DNA from 3 places in the Agrobacterium sp. GW821-FHT14E08 genome. Region 1 is predicted to be linked to each of the others. Evidence: riboswitches for the same ligand, from Rfam matches in the RefSeq annotation. Region 1 holds a riboswitch; each other region holds the start of a gene.
The links. Region 1 has a riboswitch for cobalamin ahead of nrdH (glutaredoxin-like protein NrdH). Riboswitches for the same ligand answer to the same signal wherever they lie in the genome.
Positions count from the first base shown of each region.

Region 1 (5,052 bases):
AGAAACACGCTGGCGATTTTTTTCTTCAGCGGATCGCCGCTGTCATATTCCCGCATGATGAGCGCGGATTTACGCTGCAGGAATTCGTTTTCCTCCGACCAGCGATAGGCGTCGTCCACGTCAGGGGTGAGGCACAGCGTCGAGAAGATCGACGAATAGGAGCGGGCGTGCACGGCCTCCATGAAGGAGATGTTGGAGAGAACCGCCTCCTCATGCGGCGTTGCCGAATCCGCCATCAGGCGCACGGCGCCGACACCGTTCTGGATGGTGTCGAGCAATGTCAGGCCGGTGAAGACACGGATTGTCAGTTTCTGTTCTTCCGGCTTCAGCGTTCCCCAGGAGGGGATGTCGTTGGAGAGCGGCACTTTTTCCGGCAGCCAGAAATTCGAGGTCAGGCGGTTCCAGACTTCGAGATCCTTGTCGTCCTCGATACGGTTCCAGTTGACCGCGCGGATGCGGGACGCGGGTTTTACGGCGATGTTCATTGTCTTGTCCCTCAATTCAGAGCGTGCAGGAAACGCAGCCCTGAACCTGCGTGCCTTCCAGCGCCATCTGGCGCAAACGGATGTAATAGATGGTCTTGATGCCCTTCTTCCAGGCGTAGATCTGCGCCCGGTTGATATCACGCGTCGTCGCCGTATCGCGGAAAAACAGCGTCAGCGACAGGCCCTGATCGACATGCTGGGTCGCGGCCGCATAGGTGTCGATGATCTTTTCAGGGCCGATTTCATAGGCATCCTGATAATATTCGAGATTGTCATTAGAGAGATAGGAAGCCGGATAATAAACGCGGCCGATCTTGCCCTCTTTGCGGATTTCGATCTTCGAGACGATCGGATGAATGGAGGAGGTGGAGTGGTTGATATAGGAGATCGAGCCGGTGGGCGGCACAGCCTGAAGGTTCTGGTTATAGAGACCCGATGCCATCACGTCCTGCTTCAACGCTGTCCAGTCTTCCTGCGTTGGAATGGCAATGCCGGCTTTTTCGAACAGCTCACGGACCTTTTCCGTCGCGGGCGACCATTCCCGGTCGGTATATTTGTCGAAATAGTCGCCCGAGGCATATTTGGAGTTCTCAAAGCCCCTGAAGCTCTGACCCCTTTCCACGGCCAGCCGGTTGCTGGCGCGGATGGCGTGGTAGGTGACGGTGTAGAAATAGATATTGGTGAAATCGACGCCTTCTTCGGAACCGTAGAAGATGCGCTCACGCGCCAGATAACCGTGAAGGTTCATCTGGCCAAGCCCGATGGCGTGGCTGGCATCATTGCCCTTTTCCACCGAAGGAACGGAGGAAATGTGGCTCATGTCCGACACGGCCGTCAGCGCCCGGATGGATGTCTCGATGGTCTTGCCGAAATCGGCGGAGTCCATCGCCGAGGCGATGTTAAGTGAGCCGAGATTGCAGGAAATATCCTTACCCATATGGCTATAGGACAGATCGGCGTTGAACTCGCTCGCTTCGCTGACCTGCAGGATTTCCGAGCAGAGATTGCTCATGCTGATACGGCCCGCGACCGGATTGGCGCGGTTCACCGTATCCTCGAACATGATGTAGGGGTAACCGCTCTCGAACTGGATTTCGGCGATCACCTGGAAGAATTCGCGCGCCTTGATCTTCTTCTTGCGGATGCGGCTATCGGCGACCATTTCATGATATTTTTCGCTGACCGAAATCTCGGTCAACGGCACGCCATAGACACGCTCCACATCATAGGGCGAGAACAGGTACATATCCTCATTGTTGCGGGCGAGTTCGAAGGTGATATCGGGGATCACCACGCCGAGCGACAGGGTCTTGATGCGGATTTTCTCGTCGGCATTTTCGCGCTTGGTATCGAGGAAGCGCATGATATCCGGGTGGTGGGCATGCAGATAGACCGCGCCGGCACCCTGGCGCGCGCCGAGCTGGTTGGCATAGGAAAAGCTGTCTTCCAATAGCTTCATGACAGGAATGACGCCGGAAGACTGGTTTTCGATCTGTTTGATCGGCGCTCCGAATTCGCGAATATTGGTCAGGGACAGCGCCACACCACCACCGCGCTTGGAAAGCTGCAGGGCCGAATTGATGGAGCGGCCGATGCTCTCCATATTGTCTTCCACACGCAGCAGAAAACACGAGACCAGTTCACCGCGGCTCTTCTTGCCGGCGTTGAGGAATGTCGGCGTTGCCGGCTGGAAGCGGCCTGAAATGATTTCATCGACCAGATCGCGGGCAAGCTGTTCATCGCCACGCGCAAGGGCCAGCGCCACCATGCAGACGCGATCCTCGTAACGCTCCAGATAACGTTTTCCGTCGAATGTCTTCAGCGTGTAGGAGGTGTAATATTTGAAAGCGCCGAGAAAGGTGGGGAAGCGGAACTTCCGGGCATAGGCCTCGTCATAGAGGTCACGGACGAAATTGAAGGAATACTGGTCCAGTACCTCCTGTTCGTAATATCCCTCCGTCACCAGATAATCGAGCTTTTCCCTGAGGTTATGGAAAAACACCGTGTTCTGGTTGACGTGCTGGAGGAAATATTGCCGGGCGGCCAGCCGATCCTTGTCGAGCTGGATCTTTCCGTTCTCATCGTAAAGGTTCAGCATCGCGTTCAGCGCGTGGTAGTCCAGTCCCGTATCAACCGGTTTCTGGCTTGCAGCTACCGGCTGTTTGGCGTCCTTGCGCATGGCGCTCGAGGTCAGCGTGTCCAAAATCGTTCCAATCCATGTTTGACGTTGGCGACATCTTCCTCCGTGCCGAGAAGCTCGAAGCGATAGAGAAACGGCACCGCGCATTTGCGCGAGACGATATCTCCGGCGGATGCGAAAGCTGCGCCAAAATTCGTGTTTCCCGCCGCGATGACGCCGCGAATGAGATTTCGGTTGGAGGGCTCGTTCAAAAACCGGATGACCGGCTTTGGCACGGCCCCTTTGGTGCCGCCGCCCCCATAGGTGGGGGTGACCAGCACATAGGGCTCGGACACATGGGGAACATCTTCCTCCGCGCCGAGCGGCAGGCGAAACAGACGCCGTCCCAGTTTCAGAAGGAAACGATGGGTGTTTTCAGAGCGGCTGGAATAATAGACGATCAGGCCCATCGCCCGCCGCCTCAGCTGATCGAGCCGATCATATCCGGCCGGAAACCCGCCCAATGGCGCTCACCGGCGACGACCACGGGAACCTGCATGTAACCGAGACCGCGGACGTGATCGAGCGCATCCGTATCTTCGGAGATATCGATGATCTCGTAAGGGACGCCGATGCGGTCGAGGGCGCGATAGGTTGCGGTGCATTGGACGCAGGCGGGCTTGCTGTAAACGGTGACGGTCATAATTTCCTCTCTCGAAACCGGTTTCGGACACGGCTCAACATTGCCGATTGCAATCGCAATCGGGCGGCGATGGATCTGTCATTAGGGTGGGCGCGCGCGGCTTTTAGCCGCGTAAAATCACTCTCTACGCCGACGAGCGCAGCAACTCAAACAAATGCACTGGCATGACTTCACCCCGAAGCTAGTTCTGGAGGGGGCAGAAAAGGGCGCACGCAAATCATTTGCGTCATACACCTTCCTCCGGACACCCCGCCCGTGGACGTTTGCGCTCAAGGCAGGTCTCCTGACTTGCGGGTCACAACATCTATTCCGGCCTTCCCGGAGCTTTTGACCCCAGTGACCCAAATCGGAACGATGCTCACCGCTTACAGTTGCGGGGGCAGTTTCGGCCTTGCTCCGCCATAATGGCGTTACGCACCGAATTCCCGTCTTAGCTCCCAATCCTTGCGAATCGGAAGAACCTCGAACACCACATATAGTATATGAGGAAATTTTCGCGTCAATAAATAGACACACAAAAGCCCCACCCTGTGGATCAAAAAGATTCAACACATGGTCAACAAAGGCTTAACGGCACATGCGTGCCGCCGTCCAAACAGAGAAAAGCGTTAATCTATTCCCAGATATCGATGCGGATATCGGCGGGACGGGCGTTTTCGATCACCCTTTTTCCGTTCGGAAGATCGTTTTCGAAAAGTTTGGCGTGGATCTCAGCCTCGTCGAGACCATAGCCCTGCCACCTTTTCCGCAGCCTCTCCTCCAGCACATCGACGGACGGCCCTACAAAAATGGTGAGGTCGAAGCTTTTGGAAAGAGTTGTCCATGGCGCCTCGTCCAGCAGCAGATAATTGCCTTCAGCGAGGATAAAGCGTGTTTCCGGCGCAATCGCCCGGGCAGACGCTATGGCGATTTCACAGGAGCGGTCGAAAACCGGAACAAGCACCTCCTGCCCGCCTTTGCGGACGGCGGAGACGATATCGAGAAAACCGCGCACGTCGAATGTTTCCGGCGCGCCTTTTCGCGGCAGCAGCCCCCGCTCTTCAAGGATGCCATTGTCCATATGGAAGCCATCCATGGGCAGGACGGCGGCCGTTTCGCCCCGTGCGAGCAAAGTATCACAAAGGGCATCCGCCAGCGTGGATTTGCCGGCCCCAGGGGGACCGGCAATGGCGACAATAAAACGGGATTTACCTTCTGCCCGCCGAAGAACGTCTTCGGCGATCGTTTCAAGCTTCAGCGTCATGCGGCAAGCGTTTCCTTCGGCGCTTCCTTGGCGCCCGTCATGAAGGCGACAGCATCCGACATGGAATAGTCCTTCGGATTGATGACGCACAGGCGCTTGCCGAGCCGGTGGATATGGATGCGATCCGCGACCTCGAAGACATGCGGCATGTTATGCGAGATGAGGACGATCGGCAGGCCGCGCGAGCGCACATCCAGAATAAGCTCCAGAACACGCCGGCTTTCCTTGACGCCAAGCGCCGCCGTTGGCTCGTCAAGAATGACGACCTTGGAGCCGAAGGCCGCTGCACGCGCCACGGCCACACCCTGACGCTGGCCGCCGGAGAGGGTTTCCACTGCCTGATTGATGTTCTGGATCGTCATCAGGCCGAGTTCCGACAGTTTCTCGCGGGCGAATTTTTCCATGGCCGGGCGGTCCAGCGCCCGGAACAGGCTGCCCTGAATGCCGGGTTTACGGATTTCCCGGCCGAGAAACATATTGTCGGCTATGGAGAGCGCCGGTG
Region 1 covers NZ_JBXAPJ010000002.1:821,336-826,387, forward strand. The annotation lists gene nrdF (class 1b ribonucleoside-diphosphate reductase subunit beta) at 1-485, opposite strand, end outside; gene nrdE (class 1b ribonucleoside-diphosphate reductase subunit alpha) at 502-2,664, opposite strand; gene nrdI (class Ib ribonucleoside-diphosphate reductase assembly flavoprotein NrdI) at 2,676-3,074, opposite strand; gene nrdH (glutaredoxin-like protein NrdH) at 3,086-3,307, opposite strand; cobalamin riboswitch at 3,564-3,787, opposite strand; gene AC1ROR_RS12735 (nucleoside triphosphate hydrolase) at 3,921-4,550, opposite strand; gene AC1ROR_RS12740 (ATP-binding cassette domain-containing protein) at 4,547-5,052, opposite strand, start outside.

Region 2 (5,052 bases), on a different contig from region 1:
GATCGAAAGATTTGCCCCCAAAAGGGCGATCTTGACCCATATGCATATTCCGCTCGATTATGACACGGTGATGCGTGAAACGCCTGATCATGTTGAACCGGCTTACGATCAGATGCGTTTCGAAGTCGAGATCGAGATTGAAGCGCCCTAGTACCGCCTGAAAAGGAACAGCATGTCGACCCGGCCTTTCCGTGCACCCAGTATGGCGAGCTTTTTCGACAATCTGCGCGCCAGCCGCCTGCGGGCGATGTTCCGGCGCGGCGAACTGGGGCTGGTGGCTCTTTCCGTTCTCATCGGCATCGCAGCGGGGTTACTGGTGGCGCTGATCGGCGCCCTGAGCACCGCGCTGCATGTGCTGGTCTTCGGTGTCGAGCGGCTGAGCAGCAGCGATCTGTCCGGGTGGATCGTGCTTGTGGGGCCAATCATCGGCGGCATCGTGCTCGGCCTCATCATTTTCATTCTGTCAAAGACCCGCAAGAAACCCATGGTCGACCCGATCGAGGCGAATGCGCTGCATGGCGGCCGCCTGTCGCTCACGGACAGCATCATCGTCTGCGTGCAGAACATTGTGTCCAACGGTTTCGGCGCGTCCGTGGGGCTTGAGGCCGGTTATACGCAGATTGCCAGCGGTGTCGCCTCCAAGATCGGCATCAAGCTGAAGCTGCGGCGAGGGGACATGCGAATCCTCGTCGGCTGCGGTGCAGCGGGGGCGATAGCGGCGGCCTTCAACGCACCTTTGACCGGGGCATTCTACGCCATCGAACTCATCATCGGCACCTATACGGTCGTGACGCTTGCCCCGCTCATCGTCTCGGCGCTGGTGGCGACGACCGTCATAGGGGTTATAGGCGGCCATGGCCTCTCAATCGATATCGTCGATGCCAGCCGCGTGACGCCCGCCGACTACGTACCCGCCATCTTTCTTGGCGTCGTATGCGCGGCGATTGGCATCGCGCTCATGCAAACAGTGTCCTTCATCGAGGAGACTGCGCGCAAAAGTGCTATTCCAGGCTGGCTTCGTCCAGCCATTGGCGGCGTGGCTGTGGGCGCCCTTGCGTTGATATCACCGCAGGTGCTTTCGAGCGGACATGGGGCGCTGCATCTCAACATCGATGCCGAACTGACGATCTACGGGCTGGCGGGGCTGTTTCTGCTGAAAGCGGCGGCCAGCGCCGTTTCCATCGGTTCGAATTTCCGCGGTGGCCTGTTCTTCGCCTCGTTGTTCATGGGATCGCTGCTCGGCAAGATTTTCGCGCTCTGCGCCCCCTATATCGGTTATGGGGCGACAGCGCCCATCGTCTATGCCGTGATCGGCATGAGCGCCTTTGCCGCCGCCATCATCGGCGGTCCGCTGACGATGACGTTTCTGGCGCTGGAACTGACCGGAGACTTCCAGATCACGGCTCTGGTGCTTGCCGCCGTCATCACCACCTCGCTCGTGGTGCGCACGACCTTCGGTTACTCCTTCGCCACCTGGCGCTTTCACCTCAGAGGCGAAAGCATTCGCAGCGCCCATGACATTGGCTGGATCCGCGACCTGACCGTGGGCAAGATGATGCGCGCCGATATTCGCAAGGCCAATGTCAGCATGGGGCTTCCGGCCTTCAAGGAGAAGTTTCCACTGGGTTCGACGCAGCGTGTGATCATGACGCATGATGACGGGCGCTATGCCGGCATCGTCCTCGTGCCGGAAATCTACGCCGACCCGATGGATCGCGACCCGAGCAAGATCAGCCTCGAAACCTATCTGCACTACAAGAATGACGTGCTGCTGCCGACGATGAATGCGCGGCAGGCGGCAGCCGCTTTCGATGCCACGGAAAGCGAAGCGCTGGTTGTCGTCAACGACAAGATAGAAAACCGCCCGGTTGGCCTGCTGACGGAGAGCCACACGCTCAGGCGCTACAGTGAAGAGCTTGAATTGCGACGCCGCGAGGCCTCCGGTGAATTATAAATTACTTTATGTTTTTTGTTTTAAGTATTGATATAATTATATATTTTATTGATTATATCTTCCGTTTTATTTTTGGTTTCCGCGCAGTGACGGCTGTGGGTGAGCCAATTCGGTACCACATCGTAAAACATGGGGTTGACCAGCAAATAAAACTGCGTTTATGTAACTTTATAACGTAACAATCGATTGGACGAAGGAGACTTGCGTAGCGTGTTCACTTGCGGCGCAGGCGGTTGACAGCGGCCTGCGGCAGTGTAGGTTCGCTCCGTCATGGTTCTTCCGTCACCCGGTGGAAGCTAAGAGGGAATCCGGTGAAGACCCGGAGCTGTCCCGCAACTGTAAGCGGTGAGCCAATCGCCCACGATGTCACTGGCAGAAATGCCGGGAAGACGGGTGAGGTGGCTTTGACCCGCAAGCCAGGAGACCTGCCTGACATATTGTAATTCCGTGGTCGGGGGGTGCCATGGGAATGATGGCTGTTTCCGGCATTGATGCCGGAGGCCCGTCATTTTCGTCGCCGCCTCGTGAATGAGGCATTGTGACAACCGAGATCCAACCAACCTATCGAGAGCCCTCTCAGCCCGACGCCGTGCTGCTTGTCGCCAAATCGGCTTTCGCGGCGGCGCCGCATCAGGACATGCAGCGTCTTGCGGCGCTGGCGGGGCAGCTGTGCGGCGCGAGAACCGTTCGCATCGCATTCACCGAGCAGGGCACGCCGTCCTTGCGCGAAGCGCTCGGCGCGCTCATCGATGAGGGTTTCGGCAATCTCCTTCTCGTGCCGCTCATGTTGCCATTGGAGCCGAGCTTTCAAAACTGGCTGACCAAGACCCTGAAACGATGGCGGGCAGCGGACCCACGCCCCTGGCCCTCGCTGTCGATAACTGCGAGCCCGACCGCAAGCAGCCTGATGACGCTTCTTATCGAAGACCTTGCCGAAACGGCGAAGGAACTCGATCTTTCACCGTCGGTGCGCCCGGCAGGCGAGGGGTCGCTGGTGCCTGCGCAAAAGCGCCGTGTGCTCGTCTGTCAGGGTGCCCCGTGCAATTCAGCCGGTGCGGACGCCATCTGGGGGCATCTGCGCAACCAGCAGGAACGGCTGAAACTCAGGGTCACGGGCGACGGCACCATGACGGCCAAATCGACCTGTCTCGGCCCCTGTAACCTTGCGCCGGTCATGCAGGTCTTTCCTGAGGGTACCTATTATGGCGGCGTCACCGAAGAGGCCGTCGATCGTATCGTTGCCGAACACCTGCTTGGTGGTCGTATCGTCGAGGACTTCGCCTATCACCCGACCGGCCGCAAACAGCGGCTGCGCAATCTTTCCGAATAGCATGAGAGGAAACAAAATGCCGATAAAGAGCTTTTCGCGTCTGGCAGCAGCCGGGCTCGCGGCTTTCATCACAGGCGTGGCGGCCGATGCGCTTGCCACCGAACCCTTGCGCGTCGGCGCCACCTACATCACAAGTGGCCTTGATCCCGCAAAGGGCTCCAATGGCTGGGCTCTTGTCAGTCATGGAGTGGGCCAGAACCTCTTTACCGTCGACAAAGAGGGCCGGCTTGTGCCGGACCTTGCCGAGAAAGCGGAACGTACCGGCGATTTGACCTGGACAGTGACGCTGAAACCGGACCGGACCTTCTCCGATGGTTCTGCCGTAACGGCAGCAGCCCTTGCGGCCGGATTTGAGCATACTTTCGCAACCAACAAGGCGGCGCTTGCGACAGGTGGAAAGCTTGGCTTCAAGGCAGTCGATGCACTGACGCTCGATATCACGACGGAGAAACCGGTGTCCTTCCTGCAGGCGCTATTTGCGGAGTGGCCGCTCGTCGCCTATACGCCGGCCGCCGATGGAAGCGCTCTCTTCACCGGGCCGTATCAGATTGCGGATTTCAAGGCAGATACATCGCTGAAACTCGCGCCGAATGCCAATTTCGCCGATGCGGCTTCCCGCTCCCCGGTCGATTTCCGCAGGTTCGGTGACGCGCAAAGCATGACACTTGCGCTGGAGGCTGGCGAATTGGACCTCGCCTTCGGACTGCCCTCGGAAGTCGTGAAACGGCTGGAAACCAATCCGGCCCTGACGATCAAGTCCTTCCCGGTCGGTTATCAATATCTCGCCTTCCTCAATACGAAGCGGCCGATTACCACCGACATCAAAGTGCGGGAGGCGCTGGACCTGACTTTCGATCGCAAGGAGCTGGCTGCCGCGATCAATGGCGGTGAGCCGGCCACCGGCGCTTATGCCGCCTATTTCCCCTTCGCTGGAAAGCAGCCGCGGCCGACCGACATCAAGAAGGCCGAAGCGCTTCTTGATGACGCCGGATGGGTCAAGGACGGGGCAGGGAACCGCACAAAGGACGGCTTGCCGTTGCGGCTTCTCGCCATCACCTATCCGCAGCGCCCGGACCTTGTTACCATGCTGCCTGTCGTGAAGGCGCAGCTTGCCAGGGTCGGTATCGCGCTTGACACCAAGGTCGTGGAAAACATTCAGGATGTGGCGGCCGCGGGCGAATTCGATATCGCGCTCTGGGCGCAGCACACCGCGCCCAACGGCGATCCGGCCTTTTTCCTCAATTCGATGCTGCGCAGCGGTGCTTCGCTCAACTATTCGAAATATTCCTCTGCGGAATTCGATGCGATCCTCGACCGCTTCGCTACGGCGGGTGGGGCCGGCGAACGGGCCGCGATTGCCCTTGATGCCCAGGCAAAATTGTTCACTGACGTTCCGGCTTCCTTTCTGGTCTCGCCGGTCTGGTATGTGGGCCTTTCGAAGCGGCTTCAGAATTATGAACCCTGGGGTTCGGACTATTATGTCCTTCGCGCCGATATCGGCGAGACCAGGTAGTTCTGATGCAATTGTTCCGGTTCGGCATGCGTTCGGCTTTGGCAATGCTTGCGCTTTCGCTTGCATCCTTCACGCTTATTGCCCTTATGCCCGCCGATCCCGTGCAAATCGCCATCAGGGTATGGAACCTGACGGCAACGAGTGAAACCGTCGCCGCGCTGAGGGAAGAATGGGGCCTCGATCGGCCCCTTCTTCTGCGTTATCTGCAATGGCTTGCGGATTTCGTCACCGGTGACTGGGGGCGGTCCTTCCGCA
Region 2 covers NZ_JBXAPJ010000001.1:918,972-924,023, reverse strand. The annotation lists gene AC1ROR_RS04530 (MBL fold metallo-hydrolase) at 1-151, shown strand, start outside; gene AC1ROR_RS04525 (chloride channel protein) at 173-1,954, shown strand; cobalamin riboswitch at 2,208-2,401, shown strand; gene AC1ROR_RS04520 ((2Fe-2S) ferredoxin domain-containing protein) at 2,493-3,284, shown strand; gene AC1ROR_RS04515 (ABC transporter substrate-binding protein) at 3,301-4,797, shown strand; gene AC1ROR_RS04510 (ABC transporter permease) at 4,803-5,052, shown strand, end outside.
Region 2: another riboswitch for cobalamin. It lies ahead of AC1ROR_RS04520 ((2Fe-2S) ferredoxin domain-containing protein); the one in region 1 lies ahead of nrdH (glutaredoxin-like protein NrdH).

Region 3 (5,052 bases), on a different contig from region 1:
CAGAGCGCATGCAGCGCATCGACATCGCTCACCATCATATGCGCCACATTGAAGGGCGCTGCCTTGTGGCTGGGCTGCAATGTCAGGTGCAGCTCGGCATGGCCCTGTTTGAGGATCATGAAACCGACAGGATTGCCGTTTTCGAAGGTTTTTTCGAAGCCTAGAACACCGACATAAAAATCATGGGCCTTTTCGATGTTTTTGACAGGAAGCATTGCGGCGATCCGCCCGAAGCGGATGCGGTGATCGGCGATGGTATTCATCGCGGAACCTCGGATCTGGGAGAAACGGCAAGGGTCACGGACGGTGCCGGAGCGCTGGCGTTTTTTCCGGTTTGAATTTGCAGGACGGTGCCTGCCGCCCTAGGATCATAATCATGGCGATGGCGGATGCAAACGGAATGTCTGCATTGCCGGGCGCTTTGAGCGAGAACACGGACACGCCCGGGAGGCAGAATGCGCAGCTCCATCGAAATCTTCAACATCCGCACCCGGCAGATGCGGGTGGTGTGGCAGACGCCTGATCTATTCGAAGCGCCGAACTGGTCGCCGGATGGAAAATACCTGCTGCTGAACAGCGAAGGGCTGCTTTACCGCCTGTCCCTTGCCGGTGATGCGTCGCCGGAGAGGGTCGATACCGGCTTTGCGACGCTCTGCAACAATGATCACGGTATTTCGCCGGATGGATCGCTTTACGCCATTTCCGACAAGGTGGAATTTGGCAAGAGCGCCATCTACCTCATGCCCTCGGCGGGCGGCGCGCCACGGCTGATGACGAAGAACCTTCCTTCCTACTGGCACGGATGGGCTCCGGACGGGAAAAGTTTTGCCTATTGCGGCATTCGCGATCAGGTCTTCGATATCTATTCGATGGATATAGCAAGCGGCGTCGAGACGCGGCTGACCCATGGCGAGGGCCGCAATGACGGGCCGGATTATTCGCCAGACGGCGAGTGGGTCTATTTCAATTCCAGCCGCACGGGGCTGATGCAGATCTGGCGCGTGCGGGTGGATGGTTCAGCCGTCGAGCGGATCACCGACAGTTCCTATGGCGACTGGTTTCCGCATCCGTCTCCGAAAGGTGACAAGGTGGTGTTCGTCTCCTATGACGGCGATGTCTTCGACCATCCGCGTGACCTCGATGTGCGGGTGCGGCTGATGGATATGGATGGCGGCAATGCCGAAACACTGTTCGAGCTTTTTGGCGGGCAGGGCACGATGAACTCACCCAACTGGTCACCGGATGGGGATGAGTTCGCCTATGTTAGGTATTTCCCTGTGGCGTGATCTATTCTTCTTCCGTCATGCCGGACTTGATCCGGCATCCAGCCGATGCGCGTCTGCGCGTCGAAAGGCCTCTTTTCAGCCCAGAGACTTGGGTTGTCTGGATGTTGCTCAAGGCGGGTACGACGGTGTGCCATGGTCACATTGCCGCACGGTCCTGCAAGACACTTGCCTTCGCAAGCCTTCTTGCTCATAGCTTTCTACGTCAGGTGCCCGCCGGTTGCGGCGGGAGAATCGGGAATCCGGTGAAAGACCGGAACGTGCCCAGCGCTGTGAGGCGGATGCCCTTTTCACAAGCCACTGAAGCAGTTCGGGAAGGCGAAAAGGGCGGATGAAGCCGAGTCAGAAGACCGGCCTGACGGGATAGACTGAACCGCGTGGACGGCGGCAGGTTGTTGAAGAGGCGTGTCGTGCAGGCGAAAACCGGTATGGTTTCAGCACAGCCGCGCCCGCATTGTTGGGGATAAACGATGCCGATTGATCCGTCCGCCACCGGTTCATTGCAAGCCGATCCGTTCGATCACGCGCTTTCACCCGCCCGGCCGTTTTCCAGCGAGGAACGCGAGGCGATCTACCGCGCCATTGAAAGCCGCCGTGACGTGCGTGACCAGTTCCTGCCCGATCCTTTGCCGGAGGAGGTGGTGCAGCGCCTGCTGCGGGCTGCGCATTCCGCTCCCTCCGTCGGCTTCATGCAGCCGTGGAATTTCACGCTCGTTACCGATGGCGCCGTGAGGCAGGCCGCCTTTGTGGCCTTCAGCCGCGCCAATGAGGAGGCGGCGGCGATGTTTACGGGCGAGCAGCAGACGCTCTACCGTAGTCTCAAGCTTGAAGGCATCCGCAAGGCGCCGCTGAGCATCTGCGTCACCTGCGATCCGACGCGTGGCGGCAAGGTGGTGCTGGGCCGCACCCATAATCCGCGCACGGATGTCTATTCCACCGTCTGCGCGATCCAGAATCTCTGGCTTGCGGCGCGTGCCGAAGGCATCGGTGTCGGCTGGGTCAGCATTTTCCACGACAGCGACATTCGCACCATTCTGGGCATTCCCGACCATATCGAAATCGTGGCCTGGCTGTGCCTCGGCCGCGTCGATGCGCTTTACACCGAGCCGGAACTGGCGGTGAAGGGCTGGCGGCAGCGTGTGCCACTGGAGGAGCTGGTGTTCCGCAACCGGTGGGGTGGGTGAGCGGCTTTCGCTTTGGGGTCACCCTTCCCGAATGAGCGTTCGGAAAGGGTGGTTTTCCATCTGTCAGGCGTTTTTCATCGTCAGACGACGGTGCAGTTGAAAAGATTGAGGATGGGGTGGATGGGGCTGGCGAGGCTGATCGTGCCCTGGGCGCTTGCGCCCCAAAACAGCCCGACGACGTTGTTGCCCGCCGTGTCGATCACGGCGCTGCCGCTATCGCCCGGCTGGCTGAAAACCTCGCCGGCGCGGCGGGGTGATATGCCGATCTGGTTGCGCATGTTCGGCTGCTGCACATCGTAAAAGCCGGAAACGACGCCATTGGTGATGTTCGTCGTCACCCCCGATTTCGTGACATTCATGTTGAGTGCCGCAACGGCTGCTCCCACCGGTGAGGGAAGGTTGTAGATCGCGCCGATGGTGGCGAGCCGGCCGTTTGTGGGGCTGGCAACGGCCGCATCGACGCCATAGCTGGTTCCCTGATAGACGATGTTGCCCCTCTGCAAGGCGACGATCCCGCAGGGATGCGGCGCTATCCGATTGCGGTTGCCACCCGGCTTAAAACATCGCGGCGCCTCTATTGCTGCGGCTGTATGCCCTTCAACGCCGGGTTTTTGAGGTCGATCCGGCCTGTCTGGTCGGGCAGGAATTTCGGGCCGATGACGCGGATCCTGCTGTCGTTCGGGTCGTAGTCGCGTTCGGGAACCGGTTGTTCCGGCGGCTTTGCGGCCTGCTGCTGCTCCGCGGGTTTCGGAGCCTTGTCGCCTTGCGGTGATGGGATGGTGGTGATGCCGGAATAGGGTTTTTCGGCTTCCGGCCGGGCGGCCTCTTCCTGCTTTTGCATTTCTTCGTGATAGGCGGCCATGTTGCAGGCGCAGCCCGGCGCCTTTGCCGAGGCATTCCTGTAGGCGAAGGCGGTCGGCAGATCCTTGTAGGGTTTGCCGGTTTCGGCAGACACCATATCGGCGGTTTCCTGATCCGTCATGGAGTGGAAATAAAGCTCCGTCTCAGTTCCCGGACACATTTTCTGGCATTGCTCCGCCTGGGCGCGGAAATCGAGCGGCGAGGCGTTGGACGCAATGGGGAAAAACGAGCCGTCGCAGGTGCGCACGCAGAGTGTTCTAAGCCCGCCCTCGGCGGAGGCGTTGGGGTAGGGCGAAAGCCCGGCCTGTCCCGGCTGATTGCCCTGCTGGCGGAAGGCGTCGGGATAACGCGTCACATCGGGCGAGGGCGGCGGCAATTGCGTTTCCATTTGCGGCACGGTGCTGCAGCCATTGGCATCGAGGGCGGCGAGAATACGCTGGCGCCTGACGTCGCCGCCATTGTCACGCGCGGCAGCCATGGCATCGTCGCGGTCGCGGATGATGGCATCGCGTTCGGCTTCGGCATCCACCAGCGCATCGCCGATCTCGGCGCAGAGCCCGGCATTGGGGCTGCCATAGACGATGACGCTGCCGGATGAGCAGCCATAGCTGCGCAGGTCGTTCCTGATCTTGCGGATGACGATGTTCTGGCGGGCGAGCGCATTGGCATAACGCCGCACCTCGGCCGTATTGCCGATGACGCGGGGCGGCTCGCGCAATTGCGCGTAGAGCGTATCACAGACCTGATCCGCGAAAGCGGCGGCCGGGGCGACGAAAACAAGGGGAAGCAGGATGCCGATGATGCGGCTGCGGCGGGTCAATTGTTCGATCCGTTCGATGTCCCCGGCCGGTGGCAGGGGCGTTATACTTCACGAAATCCGTGTTTCAGGAAGATAACATAAGCTGTTGCCGCAATGCGGCAACAGCCTGTTCAAAATTGCGTTAATGCGGCCTCTATCACACCGAAGGATGCGAGGCCTGCACCACGGCAAACGCCGCCATGTTGACCACGCCGCGCGAGGTGACGCTGGGCGACAGGATATGGGCGGGCAGGGCCGTGCCGAGCAGGATGGGGCCGACATGCAGGCCTTCCGTCAAGGTGCGGGTGACACCGAGGGTGATGTTGGCGGCATCGAGGTTCGGGAAGACCAGCAGGTTCGCTTCACCGGTCAGCACGCTGTTTGGCATGGCGCGCTTGCGCAGCGCTTCCGACAGCGCCGATCCACCCTGCATTTCGCCATCGACTTCCAGTTCCGGTGCGGCTTCCTGCACGATCTTCAGGGCGCGGCGCATCTTGCGGGCGCTTTCGGAATCGCGCGAGCCGAAATTGGAATGGCTGGCGAGGGCGATCTTCGGCGTGATGCCGAAGCGACGGATTTCCTTGGCCGCGAGAATGGCCATTTCCGCCACTTCCTCGGAGGTCGGGTCGTAATTCACGAAAGTATCGGTGAGGAACAGCGCACCCTGCTGGGTGATGAGCAGGCTGAGGCCGGCGAAGGAACGCACGCCTTCCTGCTTGCCGATGATCTGGTTCACGTCGCGCAGGTGGCGGTCATAACGGCCTTCGAGGCCGCAGATCAGCGCATCCGCCTCATCACGCTTCACCGCAAGCGCACCGATGACGGTGGAGTTGGTACGCACGATGGTGCGGGCCGCCTCCGGGTTGATGCCGGCGCGACCGACGAGGGCGAAATAGTCATCAACGTAATCGCGGTAGCGCGGATC
Region 3 covers NZ_JBXAPJ010000001.1:1,131,928-1,136,979, reverse strand. The annotation lists gene AC1ROR_RS05610 (glyoxalase superfamily protein) at 1-263, opposite strand, end outside; gene AC1ROR_RS05605 (TolB family protein) at 456-1,286, shown strand; cobalamin riboswitch at 1,474-1,656, shown strand; gene bluB (5,6-dimethylbenzimidazole synthase) at 1,754-2,467, shown strand; gene AC1ROR_RS05595 (chymotrypsin family serine protease) at 2,548-2,970, opposite strand; gene AC1ROR_RS05590 (DUF2865 domain-containing protein) at 3,042-4,148, opposite strand; gene AC1ROR_RS05585 (NADP-dependent malic enzyme) at 4,285-5,052, opposite strand, start outside.
Region 3: another riboswitch for cobalamin. It lies ahead of bluB (5,6-dimethylbenzimidazole synthase); the one in region 1 lies ahead of nrdH (glutaredoxin-like protein NrdH).